2 regions of the Carboxydocella thermautotrophica DSM 16521 genome follow, and region 1 is predicted to be linked to the other one. Evidence: riboswitches for the same ligand, from Rfam matches in the RefSeq annotation. Region 1 holds a riboswitch; the other holds the start of a gene.
The links. Region 1 has a riboswitch for S-adenosylmethionine ahead of B5D20_RS02070 (phenylacetate--CoA ligase family protein). Riboswitches for the same ligand answer to the same signal wherever they lie in the genome.

Region 1 (7,862 bases):
GTTCATGGGGTAAAGAAAAAGGCAATTGTCCATGCCTTTGGTGGCGACAAAGCGATCTCCCAGGCCAGTCCTGAGTTTGGCGGGAATAATCAACCGGCCTTTGGGATCGATGGTATGATGATATTCCCCCATGAACATCCACTTTCACCCCACTTCGCCACCACAACTAACCACTTCTCACCACTTTACTCCACTATATTCTCTATTTATCGCTTTTTTCCTGCTGCTGGCTGAAAAAAAAGTCCCAAAAACTTTTAATCACTGCTACATAAAACAGCGGGTTCCATGCTTTTAGACCGCATAGAACCCGCTGTCCTCAATTAATGTTTTTCTTCTTTACTTCCCTTTTTGCAAAAATTCGCCGATGGCTTTATCCCGTTGACTGATGTGTTCCCGCAACCAGTCCACCACCCGGCGCTGTACCGCAAGAACCACCATGGTAGAAGGACCTTCCCGGTTAAACTGCTCTTTCAGTTTGGCAAAATCCTGAATAAAGGCCTGATGCTGGGCCAGGTGTTCATTAAAAGCGGGATAGTTGTGGCTCTGCATCAGTTTTTCTTCAGCGGTAAAGTGCACCACCACATAGTCTTCGAGAAACTTCAGGATATTGCCCACTTCTTCCTTACCCTTCCCCTGGGACATGGCGGTTAACAGGTTATCAATGCGGCGAAACAGTTCCTGATGTTGCCGGTCAATTTCCGCTACTCCTACCGCCAGGGCTGGCGTCCAGTTTACTGCCATTGTCTTCACTCCCCCCGGTTTTATTAATAATGATTACCATTCGACAGAATTCGTGAATTTCCTCTTTATCTATAGAGGCTGCAAAAAAATTTTTCTTGACTTGAAGAAGGCGATTTCCCGATATCCTACCGCTTTCAACAGGTCTATCGCCTTATCCCAGTTATATCCTACCTGCTCCGGCTTGTGGGCATCGGAACCAAAGGTGACCGGCACGCCAGCCCGGGCGCAGCGGGCCAGAAAATCGGCATCCGGAAACTGTTCCCTGGCCGGTACCCGCCAGCCGGCTGTATTGATTTCCACTGCCACCTGGCATTGGGCCAGGATTGCCACAGTCTCATCATAGAGGCGATACAACTGGCTGGGCCGGGGTGGATCAAACTTCTTAATCAAATCAGCATGGCCGATGATATCGAAAACCCCGGCCAGGGCCGATTCCTGGATCAGGCGATAATATTCTTCCCAGTATTGTTCCGGATCCCGCCGGTTATATTCCTCCAGTTGCCGGGGATCATCAAAGCCCCAGTCATCCAGGAAGTGTACCGAGCCGATGATATAGTCCCAGTCATAACCGGCCAGAGCTTGCAGGAGCCGGGGTTTACAGCCCGGCAGGTAGTCAGCTTCTATGCCAAGGCGGATGGAGATACCTGGATATTTTTGTTGCAATTGCTTAACCTCTGCCACATAGCCGGGTAACTGGGCAAAGGTCATGGCGATTTCCGGGTCCCGTTTGGCTTCCGGCAACCAGTACATGGGCAGATGATCAGCAAAGCCTATTTCCGCAAAACCACGGGCCAGGGCTGCCTCTACATATTCTTCCATCCTGCCGCTGGCATGGCCGCAGCGGGCGGTGTGAATGTGATAATCAACCTTCATGTTCTTCTCCCTCCAGACGGGCCAGCAAAGTGGGCAAAGCCCGCAAGGTATTGACCGGCATGATGTGGATACCCGGCACCAGGGTTCTGAGCTCGCGGATGAGCTCAACGGTTATGGCCAGCCCCTCCGCCAGAGGATCTGTTGCTTTTTCCAGGGCGCGGATCATAGCCGGGGGCACCTGAATGCCGGGAATGTTGGCATTCATAAAATGCGCCATCCGGGCGGAACGCAGTGGTATCACCCCGGCCAGGATGGGGACGCCCAATTCCCCCGCCTCTTGCAGGAAATCCGCCAGGATGCCGGGGTCATAGATGGCCTGGGTCTGGACAAAGGCTGCCCCGGCCCGGATTTTTTTCTGCAGTTTCCAGATCTGCATTTCCCTGAGTTCCGGTGCCGGGTTGACCACCGCCCCCAGAAACAAATCCGGTACTCCCTGCAAGGGTTCACCGTTTAAGGCAAAACCCCGGCGCAAATTGTCAGCAGCAGCCAGCAATTGGACCGAATCCAGGTCAAAAACCGGTTTGGCGCCAGGACAGTCCCCCACCAGCGTATGGTCCCCGGTTAGCAGCAAAAAATTGCGCACACCCAGAGCTGCTGCCCCCAGGATTTCCGACTGCAGAGCCAAACGGTTGCGATCCCGGCAGGTAAACTGGCAAATAGGTTCCAGGCCAGCCTGAAGCAAAAGAGCGGCCATTGCTACCGGGCTCATGCGCATGACCGCTCGCTGGTTATCGGTGATATTATAAGCTGTAACTTTCTCTTTGATAGCAAGGGCCAGCTCCAGCACTTCCTGAAAAGCAATCCCCCGGGGCGGGGGCAACTCAACCGTTAATACCTGACGCCCCTGAGCCAGTTTTTGCTGCAACAAGGCTACCTCTCCTTATCCGTAGAATTTCAAATTGATGCCCGCATTCGCTGGCAGAGCAACTGCAGCGGTTTTGGCTTTTTGAAAGATCAGGGCCCAGCCGCAGCGGCGGCTGCCCACCTCGCACTGGCCGCCCGGCCTGGTGCCCCCACAGGGCCCGCTGTTCAAGCCTTTGGCACAGGCTCGCACCGGACAAATGTCAAAGGTCTGCTGCTTGAGACAGGTCTGGCAAAGCTGACAGGATTTAGCGGGCTGCGGCATTGCTCTGGCCCCCCCTTTTCTTTTCCTTGCCCCAGGTAGCCAGGCTGATCAACACCGGAGTATCATCCCGACCACAGGCACAGGGGGAAGTGGACCAGATACCTTTGAGCTGGCTGACATATCGGACCAGGGGCCAGGCCTGCAGGCGCAGGCTGGTCAGCAGCAGTCGGTTGCCAGGAGACTGCTGGGCCAGAACATGTTCATGCAACCAGTGGATACTGCCCTTTTCACAGGTAATGGCTGCCGGGAAGGGCAACCAGGCTGGCTGCACCAGAGCCGTTACCTCCCCGTTGCTGATTTGCCGCGCCTCCTGGATGGCCTCCGCCAGGCCCCCTTCTTCCCCTTCCAGCCAGACCAGCAACAGCCGTTTCAGGGGCAGCCCATAGAGGTAAGGCAGTTGCTCCTTTCCCATGATCAGCACGGTGGGTTCCTTGCCCACCAGGGTGGAGGCCAGAGCCCGGGCTTCAATCAACACCGGTAAGGCTCCCAGCCGTTCCAGGGCCGGAACGGCCCAGTCCAGCAGGCCCGGCAGGGGCGGGCAGATTACCACCTTATCCCCTTTGCCGATACCGGCAAATTGAAAGAGAGTCTGGTAGGCCTCAATCCCCTGTTCCTTGTCCTTGCTGGTATAGGGCACCAGCCGGCGGCCACCCCGGCCATCGGTAACGGTGATCAACCCATTCCAGTATTCTTCTTCAGTCAGCTGAATTCCTTCCGGCCAATCATCTATTTCCACCTGGGGCCAGCGGCCAAATACCTGCCAGTCGGTCAGGTCCTTGGGATGGAGTTGCCAGCGATCCCAGAGCTGCCGGTACCAGGCACTGCGGCTGTAAGCATACCAGCAGGTTTCTCTGGCCAGCAACTGTTGCAGCCCCTGAATTTTTTGCCATTGGTTCTGTTTTCTCATCGTCTGCACCCCTTTCCCGAAAACAAAAAATCCTCTCCTGCAGATAAGCAGAAGAGGACATAAATAGCCTTCTTCCTCTTATCTGTCAGGTAAACACCTGCAGGAATTGGCACATTTCCCATCCGTCGTCCCCAACGCATGGGCTGTTGCCGGGTTTCATCGGGCCAGTCCCTCCACCTCTCTGGATAAGAGTACGAATTCCTATGAAATTGTTTACAAAGCTATTTTATGCAGATCAGGGGAAAATGTCAACTGTTTTAGAAAATTTTTTCCGCCAGCTCAGCTGTTATATGGTAAACCTTTTCCGCTGCTGCCACAGACAGGGTTCCTGTGCCACAGCTGGGAGTCAGCCAGCTCCGGGGCAGCACCAGTTCCCGGTCCAGTCCTCGCTGTTCCAGGGCTGCCAGCACTTCCTGCCAGCGGGCCAGCAGGGACTCTGCGGTCTCAGTCTCAATCCGGGGAGAAGTGGGTACCAGTCCCCAGGCCACTTCCCCACCTCGCTGGAAATAGGCCTGCAAAGCCGGTATATGTACCAGCAAGGAGGTAAGATATTCATAGGCATCAAAGAAGAGAATATCCAGCGGGCATTCCATCACCATGGACCAGTCCGTACCGGCACAGCAATGCAGACCGGTTCTTCCGCCCTCGGCCTTGATGGCAGTCATAACCGTGGTCAAATCCTCCTTGATGCCTTCCCGGGTCAGGGTAATGTGGGTGGATAGCCCCAGAGCATAGATACCTGGATCATCCACCGAGACTATTACCGGCAACCCCGTTTCTTCCCGCAAAAAACGGGTCTGCCAGCGGGCTCCCATTTCACAGGCCTTCAGGATCACGTCCCGCAACTGCTCATCATAGTAAGCCGCCCGGCCATCGGGTTGCAAGAGCTGAAAGCCGATGGTAATGGGGCCACTCAGCTGGCCTTTTACTCCCTGGGCCTGCCAGTTGCCAGCCTGAATGGAACGGACCAGGGCGTAAAGGCCGCTGGCACTTGCTTCCGGCAGGGCAAAAGCGGCCAGAGCCCTGCTCTCCCCCTCCTGAGCTGCCAGGTAAAGTTCGTAGAAATCCGCCAGACGCAGGGCAAAATCTTCCCCGTCGGTAGCAAAAACCAGTTTTGTACCTCTTTTTTCTACCAGACCCAGCTGGATGAGCGGGGAAACATACTGGGGTACAAACTCCTCCTGCCAGCCCCGGGCGGGAAATTGCGGCCAGTGCGGCCAGTCTCCCATATATTTTTGGATTAATGCCAGTCCTGCTTCAATCTCCTGATGGGGCAAACTGCCGATTCCTGTTACTTTTACTGCCATAACTACCGTCCCTCCTTAAAAAGTCCCACTTGCAGAAAAAAACCCAGGGCCATACTAACTGAAATCACCCAGGCCGGGTGGATTTTAAGCCAGAGCAGGGCCAGCAGGGAAGCAGCCGCAATTATCCAGGTGAACTGGTCGGGAAAGGCATTTGCTCCCATTTCCCAGGCTGTCTGAATCAGCAGCACAACCACCACGGGCCGTACCGCCTTCAACATCCCTGCAATCCCCGGGTGATGGCGATAACGCCAGAAAAAAGCCCCCAGGGCCACCACCGCTACGGCAGTGGGCACCACTACGCCAGCCAGAGCAACAACCGCCCCCCACCAGCCGGCCATTTTATAACCTACATAAGCTGCCATCTTGGTGGCAATAGGTCCGGGCAGGGCATTGGCCATGGCCAGCATATCAGTGAATTCCTCTTTGCTCATCCAGTGGTAATTTTCCACCACTTCCTGCTGGGCCAGCGGAATGGCTGCCGGGCCACCACCATAGCCGAAAATGCCTACTTTAAAAAAAGCCAGAAACAATTGCCAGATTGTCAGCATAATTTGCCCTCCCCCAGGCACTTGCCTGCAAAGCTGTGATATTTTTGCCAGAATCCGATGCCATCCATGCTCAGTGCAGAAGCGATGGCTTCCCAGAGATTGGCCCCCGGACTGAGGCCAGGTGCCAGACAGGGGTAAAGATAGTATAAACGCCCGGCAAAAGGCGTTAAATCCCGGGGCCTGACAGTGCTGGCCAGGATCCGGGCCTGCGGCCAGTGTCCGGCTCCCTTTTGCAGCAAATGGCTATCCCCGGCCAGCCAGTCAAAAGTCCGCGGGCCCAGGGGCCGCCAGCGTCGCTGCCCTTCCTGCTGTTGCCGCTGGGGATAAAGATAACGCAAGGGCAGCCGCCTTAAACCAGGCATGGTCAGCCGGGCCAGCACCTGAAAACCCTTGAGACCGGGAAAAAGCAGAGGCAAACCCAGGGCCAGCCAGGCATCCCCCAGCCAGAGGTCTGCCCCGCTGGTCAGCAGAGCCTGAGCCAGCCAGGGGCGGTCCAGGGCAGAAGCCAGCAGCACTCTGCTCCCCCGCCATTTTTCAGCCTGGCTCAGAATCAACTGCTGGTCCCAGCTCGCTTTAAAATCACTGCCATCATAAAGCGGCGTCTGTCTGACCTGACGGGCCAGAAATTGTCCTTCCGGCAGGGGCCAGCTCCGGCCTGGCAACTGGTAGGCCAGGTTCACTCCCCCCAGGGCCAGGGCAGTTACCTGTCCATCCAGCTCCCTGAGCCAGGCAGCGGCCCGCTGAATATCTCCCCCTGCTCCCCGGCGTTCCACCTGTAAGAACTCATCACCAATCCGGCCCTGCCAGCAAAAATCCCCGGCAGGACTACCCAGACTGATGCTGACCACTTTTTTCATGCTAATCTCACCGGCAGCCATTGCCGAAAAGCGATCCCGTCTTCGTCCACCGGGCAGAGAGCAGCTGCGATATGCACACCAGCTCCAGCCGCGCTACTTAATGCTGCGGCAAAAGCCGGGTCGGTTGCGTGATTGGGGACAAAAGTGAGAGCATCATCCCTCTGGATGATAAACAGCACCCCGGTCCAGTACCCCTGTCGACTCAGTTCAGCCAGATGCTGGAGATGCCGGGTTCCCCGGGTCGTCGGAGCATCGGGAAAGCGTCCCTCTCCCTCTACTACCAGAGTAACTGACTTGACCTCCAGAAACCCCTGCCCCTCTTTTCCCTGCCAGCCCAGGTCAAAACGGCTTTCACCAGCCGTTACCTCCCGGCGCAGTTTCTGGATGGAGGGCAAGGGGCCTGGCCAGAGTCCCTGCCCCAGGAGTGCTTCTGCCAGCTGATTGGGTACCCTGGCATCCACGCAGACCCAGCGCCCCTGGTACGCCACCAGCAGCAGGTCTCCGACGGTTACTCCCTGCCGCTCAGGCCGGGGTAGCCAGCGCACCTCCGCACCTGGTACCAGCAGTTCCCGCAACCGGCCGGAATTGGGCAAATGCAGTCGCAAACTGGCTGCTGTTGCAGTAGCTATTTCCACAGCAAAGCGGTTTAAGCGGCGGATAAACCGGCCTGTAGCCAGTTTTTCCGACCAGAATACAGTTACAGCCATTTTTTCCACTCCGTTTTGTTATAAAAGAAAAGAGGCCTTTCGCCTCTTTCCCGCCGCTTGCTTTTAATTAAGCCTTTTCAACGGCTTCATTGAGATCCCGCATCAGTTTTTCCACGTCTATGCCATGAGCAAGAGCACCCTGTTCGATATTTTCGAAACGCGCCGCAGCGCAGCCAAAACAACCCATGCCATGAGCTTGAAATACGGGGATAGTTTGCGGATATTTGGCAACTACTTCACCAATGCCCATTTCTTTAGTGATTTTCATTTGAACCATGCCTCCTTTCAAGAAAAATTCTACCATAGGCAGACTCAGAATGCAATGCCATAACGGAAGAGATAGCCACCTTTATAGGCAGGGAGCAACAATCTTTCCTGGCGGGTCAGAGTCAGACGCACTCCCGCTGCCTCCAGGTCTTTCCACAGCCCGTAGGTAGTTTTAATATAGCTTTCCAGCCGGTCAGGGGGACCAATAGCCATAATCTCATAGGGCACCCCCTCCCGCCGGTTCACCGGTACCTTGTTGATCAGCAGGTTTTGTCCGGCCTCATGAACAGCGGTAGTGCCCACAATTCGCTGGCCATTGACGGCAATAGCCTCTGCTCCGGCAAAACGGAGTATATTGATAAAATCCTGCAAATCCCCGGAATAGATAATGGTAGTTGACCCCTGCCGATCATCAATCTGAATCACTATCCCCGGGCCTTCCACTGCCTTTTCCCCTGCCAGCATCCGCGCTTTTTCGGTTGCATCCATCATTTCCCGGGTCCGGGCACTCACCACCGCTCCCCGTTCA
Region 2 (7,862 bases), on a different contig from region 1:
CCTCAGGTTATATTCTGCCAAAAAAGTAAAAGGGCAATACCCGTATTCAGGTATTGCCCTTTTACTTACTTGACTACATCATAGCCGGCCTCTTCAATGGCAGCATGCAAAGCAGCTAAACCAGTTTGATTTTCATCATAGGTAACTGTCACTTGTTTGGCTGCCAGATCCACTACAGCCTCAGTGACCCCACCAACCTGCTTCAGCGCCTTTTCCACTGCCATTTTACAATGGCCGCAGCTCATGCCCTCGACATTGATGACTACCTGGGCCATTTAGCTCACCTCCTTCAACCAGGGCAGTAAAGATTTCTACAATTCGGGGATCAAACTGTTTCCCGCTCTGTTCCCTGATTTCCAACAGAGCCTGTTCCGGACCTTTGGCTTCCCGGAACACCCGGGTACTGGTCATGGCATCCCAGGCATCCACCACCGCCAGGATCCGGGCCTCCAGAGGTATATTATCTCCCGCCAATCCGTCAGGATATCCGGAACCATCATAGCGTTCATGGTGATGGCGGATAATCAGGGCTGCTTCTGCCAGAACCGGTATGGTCTTGACCACTGCCCCACCGGCAACAGCGTGTTGTTTTAACTGTTCCCATTCTGCTTCTGTTAAATCGCCTTCTTTGCACAAAATCTCCTTGGTTACTTCCATTTTACCAATATCATGGAAATAGGCTGCCAGTTGTAACAGATTAAGGCGTTCTGCCGTCAGACCCATTCGTTCTCCTACTTTACAGGCCAGCATCATCACCCGTTCGCTGTGCCCGAAAGTATAGCGGTCCCGGGCATTGATGACTGTAATCATAGTCTTTAGCCGTTCCAGCTTGTTTTTCTCTTCCGCCGGCAGAGACTCCAGCAGCGCATCCATAAAGGTCAGGTGGTAAGCCACCCGGTTACGGCCATTGTACTTGGCCCGGTACAGAGCTTCATCTGCCCGTTTGACCAGGTCTTCCAGGGTTTTGGCATGAACGGGATACTGGGCAATCCCGATGGAACAGGTTATCCGTCCACTGGGTTGCTGGAGCCGGCCTTCAAACCTGGAATCAGCCACTTTCTGGCGTATGCGTTCCGCAATGTCCAGAGCCTGTTCCAGGGAAGTCTCCCGCAGGATAATGGCAAATTCCTCACCCCCGTAACGGGCGACAATATCATCAGGTCGCACATTCTCCACCAGAATACGGGCAAATTCCTTTAACAGACGGTCCCCGGCCGGATGGCCAAAGGTATCATTGTACTGCTTGAAAAAGTCGACATCCAGCATCAACAAGGAAAGAGGCTTTTTATATAACTGCGCAGCCGCAATCTCTGATTGCAGTAGTTCATAAAATTGCTTCTGGTTATATAAACCAGTTAAACGGTCGGTAATTGCTCTGGTTTGCATTTCCTCAAAGAGCATGGCATTTTCCACCGATAACCCGATCTGGTGGGCCAGAGATGAAAGCAGACTGATCTCACTGGGGGTAAAAGTGTGTTTATGTTTGGTATAGACCTCAATGGTTCCCAGCAGCCCCCCCTTGCCCCTTAAAGGTACCACCAGCAGGGAAACGATCCCTTCAAAGCGTACCATCTGCACCCAGACAGTGCGTTCATCCCTGCGCAAATCATCGGTTGCAGATGGCAAATCGGTCAACATGACCCTGCCGCTATAACCTTCCCCTTTTTTCATCCTTACGGTTTTGACATATTCCCGGCTTAAGCCAATGGATGCTTTAATGCTCAGCTCATCAGCCTTTTCATCATACAGGAAAATAGCGGCATATTTGGCCCCGAATACTCTTTCTATCATTTCCAGGCCTCGTTGCAGGGTTTCGTCCAGATAGCGGGAAGCCACCAGCCCCTTGCTGGCTTCCTGCAAGTTCAGGAGGGAAACCGACAGGGTTTCAATAGCAGCCGCAATCTCCTCCAGCTCACTTCCTACTTTGGGCAGAGGAGAATGCAAATCAAATTTCAACCTCTGAATCCCTTCCTTGATTTTGTCTACATCTGTCAGCAGGGCCCGGGATAACCAGAAAACCCCGGCCAGGCCCATAACAAAGGTTAAAATAAAAACCAGTAAAATTTCGGTTTTCAGTTTATCGATCAGATTTTCAATTGGTTCAATAGTTCGCCAGACAAAGACATGACCAATTATCTGGTCATTACGGATCAGGGGACGCACAATCATCTGTACACCATTTTCAGTAAAAAGGTGTTCTTCCCAGATGTTTTTGTTTTCCAGCTGATGTACCCTGCGCAATAACTGGCGCAAAAACAGTTCTCCGCCCGGCGGTTCCTTTACCGCCACCAGCCAGTCCCGACCTTCCACATGGTAGGCTGCTCCCATCTCATCTGCGCTGCCTACCAGCTCAGCAGTGACCAGCCGTTGCAATTCCGCCTTGAGTTCCTGCCACTTGGTCCCTTCGGCAGCATTAATTACTCCCAGGCGGGCCATGATCATTTCAAAATCCCCTTCTATTTTTTTGTCCAAATGCAAGGATATCCGTTTAACCTGGTCCAGCATTTCGTCTTCAATCACTGATTTAGCCCGATAGACCGCCAGCCAGCCCGTCAGACCACAGGAAAAGAAGACAAGCACCGCTAGAATCAGCGTTAACCTGGTCCTCAGATTCAGTTTCATCTCCCCAAGCCCCTTTCTCCGCCATGAGCCCGAGTTATTCTGCCTGCTATCTAATAATTTATTTGTATTCTCCCTGCTGCAAAAAAATCCTCTTTTTACATAAAACATTACATTAATAGCCAGAATAATAAATGTAATTATCTTTTTCGACACGGGAGGGGAGATAATGAGCAATTGGACTGCACTGTTGATTCCGGTGGCAGCCGGGTCCCTGATGGCTGTACAAGGGGTACTTAACACCCTGCTCAACAAAAACCTCGGCCTCTGGCCTGCCACCCTGCTGGTACATTTGCTGGGACTGGCGGGAGTGGGGGCGGTGCTGATTTTTACCGGTACCGGTTTTCCAACCTGGGGGAAAATCAGTACAGTCCCCTGGTATGCCTATCTGGGGGGTTTTATCAATGTAGCCATTATTGCTACCGTCGTGCTGGGCATTAGCCGCCTGGGGGCCATTTCCGCAACTACAGCAATTATCGTCGGCCAGGTCAGCACCGCCGCCTTGCTGGATTATCTGGGCCTGGCCGGTCTTACGCCCAAACAGCCCCACTGGACCCACCTGGCCGGTCTATTGCTCCTGGTTATCGGTGCCCGTCTATTACTGCAAAAATAAGTCCAGGCCTTAGGCCTGGGCTTTTTGCAGGGCCTGATCCAGGTCAGCGATCAGGTCATTGACATCTTCCAAACCAATGGAGAGGCGGATCATTTCTTCCGTTACCCCGGTTGTCAATTGCTGTTCCGGAGTTAATTGCTGGTGGGTGGTAGAGGCCGGATGAATGACCAGGGATTTGGCATCCCCTACATTGGCCAGATGGGAGAATAATTCAAGGCTATCGATAAATTTCCGGCCTGCCTCCAGACCGCCCTTAATGCCAAAGGTCAGGATAGCTCCCTGGCCTCGGGGCAGGTATTTTTGTGCCCTGGCGTATTCCGGGCTGCTTGCCAAACCAGGATAGTTAACCCATTCTACCAGGGGATGCTGTTCCAACCAGCGGGCTACTTGCAGGGCATTGCTGCTATGCCGCTCCATGCGCAGGGACAGGGTTTCCAGACCCTGCAGGAAAAGGAAGCTGTTGAAGGGACTCAAGCAGGAACCCAGATCCCGCAACAACTGCACTCTGGCCTTAACGATATAAGCCAGCGGCCCCAGGGCTTCATGGTATTTCATCCCGTGGTAGCTGGGATCGGGTTCAGTCAGACCGGGGAATTTACCACTGGCCGACCAGTCAAATTTGCCCCCGTCAATAATGACCCCGCCAATAGAAGTCCCATGGCCTCCGATAAACTTGGTGGCCGAATGGACCACTATATCCGCTCCATGTTCTATGGGCCGGCAGAGGTAAGGCGTCCCCAGGGTGTTGTCCACAATCAGGGGAATCCCGTTTTCATGGGCGATTTCCGCCACCCTTTCTATATCCAGCACATCCAGGCGCGGGTTCCCGATCAGTTCTCCATAAAGGGCTTTGGTCTTAGGGGTAATAGCCTGTCGGTAATTTTCCGGATCCCGGGAGTCGACGAAAATCACCTTGATCCCCAGTTTAGGGAGGGTGTGGGCAAACAGGTTATAGGTCCCGCCATAAAGACTGCTGGAAGCTACGATTTCATCACCGGCCTGGGCCAGGTTAAGGATGGAGAAAGTGATAGCCGCCTGACCGGAGGAAACAGCCAGTGCCCCTACTCCTCCTTCCAGCTGGGCCATCCGCTGTTCAAACACATCAGTAGTGGGATTCATAATCCGGGTATAAATATTGCCCGCTTCCTTCAGGGCAAACAGGTCGGCCGCATGCTGGGAATCACGGAAGCAATAGGATGTAGTCTGATAAATGGGCACAGCCCTGGCTCCAGTAGCAGGATCAGGTTGTTGCCCGCCATGAAGTGCAATCGTGTCAAAGCCTGGTTTTTTGTTCATTATCCTTTCCCCTTTCTTGAAAAAATTAAAAGCGCCCGAGAGGCGCCTGGCATAACCATGCTTCCCTCTCATCTCTCAGGCTTTTGCCTGCAGGATTTGGCACATTTCCGCCTTCAGGCGGCTGTTGCCGGGCTTCATCGGGCCAGTCCCTCCACCACTCGCGATAAGAGTCGCCTATTTATTTGTGTAGTATAACAATAGCATGTATATCTGAGTATGTCAATATAGTTAGTGGGAATTATATTTAAATTTCTTGCAATATCCGTTCCACTACCTGATCATTAATACGGATCTTCGCCTTTTTTTCCACCTCTGCCAACCTTTCCTGCAGTTTATCCTCCCCGCCCCAGTATTGCACCAGCTTCTGTCGTGTCAGCTGGAGCCGGTTATATTTGTGCATCGCCTCCACTGTCAGCCCCCGGGCCTGAATTGTAGCCTGGAAGGTGGCCTCATCGGGAAAATTGGCCCGGATTTCCTTGATAACCGCCTCTACTTCCGCATCAGTAGCTATCAGCTTTAGTCTGGTCGCCTCCTGCATTAATAAAGTTTCCCTGACCAGGTCAGCGATTACCTCTTCCCGGAGCATGGTCAGGGCATGCTCCCGGCTGGGCCCGTTAAAATCCGTGCCCTGAGCCGTGAGGACAAACTTTTTCTTTTCTACCCGGCGTTCAAAGTCAACGGTGCTGATCTTTTCGCCGTTCACTATGGCCGCCGTTTTATTATCCAGCTGCGGAGGAGGGGTAGTCTGTCTGGCACAGCCAGTAATGATGACCAGCAATACGATTACAAGCAACAATAGCTTGCGCATGCTAATCTAATCCTCCTTGCCAGAAAGGCCCCGGGCTTTCCCGGGGCCAAAAGCCTTACTCTTTTTCGAAATCTTCCTTGCCAGCGCCACACATGGGGCAAACCCAGTCTGCCGGCAGAGCTTCAAAAGGAGTGCCAGGAGCAATCCCATTATCCGTATCCCCAACTGCCGGGTCATAGACATAGCCGCAAATAACACAGACGTATTTTTCCATAAGAACATCTCCTTTCTTTTTATCCCTGTCCCAGATCCGCCAGAATCCGGGAAAAATCTGCTTCCGGGTCCGTTTCCATGCCTTTTTCCACCGCCCGTTTTAACTGCCGGGCCAGGCCCTCATCTCCAATGACTATGGCACCAGTGAGCTGACGGCCCTGGAAACACAATTTGCAATAAAAACCCTCTTCGTCTGCCTTGACTTTCTGGCTACCACTCTCAGCCCAGTTGCCTATGGAGAAGACGGATGTGCCCATGACTTTAAGAATCGATGGCGGCGGCACCTCTACATATTTTTCCTCAGCGCCAGCAGCATTCATCCCGGCTACCCGCCCCTGAGCCTGAGCCACTGGCCACAGCCCCCAGACCTGGCCATTGTATTCCGCCACGTCCCCGCAAGCCCAGATTTGGTCCTGGGAAGTGCGAAGATACCGGTCGACCACAATCCCCCGCTGACAGGCAAGTCCGGCAGCCTGGGCTATTTCCAGATTGGGCCGTACTCCGGTGGAAAAGAGAATAAAATCCGCCGGCAGCTGTCGGCCATCGGCCAGTTGCAAAGCTTCTACTTTTTCCGTGCCGGTAATGGCCTGGGCCTGGGCAGCCAGCACCAGTTCAATCCCCGCTCTCTGGGCAGCCCGGTGGAGGTAGGCTGAAGCTTTTTCATCCACCTGGCGAGGCAACAAACGCTGATTGTGTTCTAATACCGCCACCTGAATACCGCGCTGACTGAGAGTCCAGGCCGCTTCCAGCCCCAGCGGTCCCCCTCCGATGATGATCCCTTTTTGGCCTGGCCGGGCGAATTCATTGATTCGTTGGGCATCCTCAGCGGTGCGCAGGGTAAAAACTCCTGCCAGCTGATTGCCCGGTACCGGCGGCAAAAAGGCCCGGCTTCCGGTGGCTATAATCAGGGATGAATAGGAAAGGACACTTCCGTCTTCTAACCGCACCTGACGGGAAGCGGGATCAATCCTTTCCGCCTTTATTCCCAGCCTTAGCTCCACACCCATTTCCTGATACCAGGCCGGAGGTTTTAACAAAAACTTTTCCACCTCAAACTCCTGGCCCAGCAGAAAGGAAAGGCGCAAGCGGTAATAAGGTGGGTACTTCTCCGCTGCTACCAGCGTAACCGGTTGCTCCTTATCCTGCTGGCGAATGCCTTCTATGGCACTGACAGCAGCTACCCCGCCGCCCAAAATTACTATTGCCATAGGCCATACCCCTTTCCTGTCTCCTCTAACGACCGGTTTCATCTTTGCCCAGGCTTTGAGCAAAGGCCACCCCGAACTCAAAACAATCCCTGAGCTCCTTCTCACTGGGTTTAAAGTTGACCCGCAATGCCGGTTGCACTACCTTAAGGCCCAGGGCACTCATCCGTTCCTCCAGCATTCTGGTTGCCTCCCCGCTCCAGCCATAGGAACCGAAGGCGGCAACAGGTTTGTTTTTATTCTTGATGGGACATACCACCGAGAGCAAATCCCAGGCGGGTTTGACAGCATCCCTGTTAATGGTAGGGGAGCCGACCAGAAAAGCCCGGGCTCGTTCTATTTTTGTCTTCAACTCGCTCAGCGGTATTTCGGTAATATCCACCACTTCTACTTCACAGCTATTGACACTGGCAATCCCCCGGGCGATCTCTGCAGCCATCGCCTTGGTGTAGCCATAAGCTGAAATATAGGCGATCAACACCGGACCCTGGTGCTGCTCTGCCAGCAATTGCTTGCTCCACTGTTCATAGAGGTCAACAATTTCCCAGCCCTTGCTGCGCAGAACAGGACCATGTCCCGGGCAGAATACATCTATGGGCAAATTGCGGATTTTATTGATGGCCTCCAGCACGTAACTGGCGAAAGGACTCATGATTACATCATAGTAATAACGCAGGTCAGAACTGAAATCCCCGACCAGGTCATCGAAAATCATAGGGCTGCTGTAATGGCTGCCAAAACTATCACAGGTGATCAGCACTTTATCCTCGGGAATGTAGGTATACATAGAATCCGGCCAGTGCAGGAAGGGGGCCATAATAAACTGCAAGGTTTTCCCTCCCAGGTCTATAGTCATGCCCTCTTTGGCCTCAATCGACGGAAATTCCCGGTTGGTAATGGCTTTCAGAAAGCGCAAAGCAGATTTGGACCCCACCACTTTGGCATTAGGAGCCAGGTCCAGCAGAGCAAAGACGCTGCCAGCATGATCCGGTTCAGTATGGTCAACGATAATATAATCAATATCAGCAGGGTTCACTACCTCTTTCAGCCGGGCCAGGTATTCGGAGAAAAAGCGCTCCTTGACAGTTTCAAATACCGCTATCTTTTC

Region 2: linked by a shared signal. The riboswitch ahead of B5D20_RS06350 (homocysteine synthase) and the one ahead of B5D20_RS02070 (phenylacetate--CoA ligase family protein) in region 1 are both predicted to bind S-adenosylmethionine.

Annotation. Positions count from the first base shown of each region.
Region 1 covers NZ_FUXM01000003.1:69,851-77,712, reverse strand. Annotated here, with positions in the region: gene mraZ (division/cell wall cluster transcriptional repressor MraZ) at 1-138, opposite strand, end outside; gene B5D20_RS02090 (bacteriohemerythrin) at 337-741, opposite strand; gene B5D20_RS02085 (histidinol-phosphatase HisJ family protein) at 811-1,614, opposite strand; gene B5D20_RS02080 (methylenetetrahydrofolate reductase) at 1,604-2,482, opposite strand; gene B5D20_RS02075 (methylenetetrahydrofolate reductase C-terminal domain-containing protein) at 2,495-2,740, opposite strand; gene B5D20_RS02070 (phenylacetate--CoA ligase family protein) at 2,724-3,647, opposite strand; SAM riboswitch class I at 3,723-3,839, opposite strand; gene B5D20_RS02065 (uroporphyrinogen decarboxylase/cobalamine-independent methonine synthase family protein) at 3,905-4,954, opposite strand; gene B5D20_RS02060 (chromate transporter) at 4,957-5,502, opposite strand; gene B5D20_RS02055 (hypothetical protein) at 5,496-6,359, opposite strand; gene sfsA (DNA/RNA nuclease SfsA) at 6,356-7,066, opposite strand; gene B5D20_RS02045 (DUF1858 domain-containing protein) at 7,134-7,334, opposite strand; gene B5D20_RS02040 (DUF881 domain-containing protein) at 7,379-7,862, opposite strand, start outside.
Region 2 covers NZ_FUXM01000012.1:22,991-30,852, forward strand. Annotated here, with positions in the region: gene B5D20_RS06335 (cation transporter) at 66-275, opposite strand; gene B5D20_RS06340 (diguanylate cyclase) at 226-2,622, opposite strand; gene B5D20_RS06345 (DMT family transporter) at 2,789-3,232, shown strand; gene B5D20_RS06350 (homocysteine synthase) at 3,242-4,528, opposite strand; SAM riboswitch class I at 4,594-4,698, opposite strand; gene B5D20_RS06355 (SurA N-terminal domain-containing protein) at 4,773-5,336, opposite strand; gene rd (rubredoxin) at 5,392-5,550, opposite strand; gene B5D20_RS06365 (NAD(P)/FAD-dependent oxidoreductase) at 5,570-6,757, opposite strand; gene B5D20_RS06370 (FprA family A-type flavoprotein) at 6,783-7,862, opposite strand, start outside.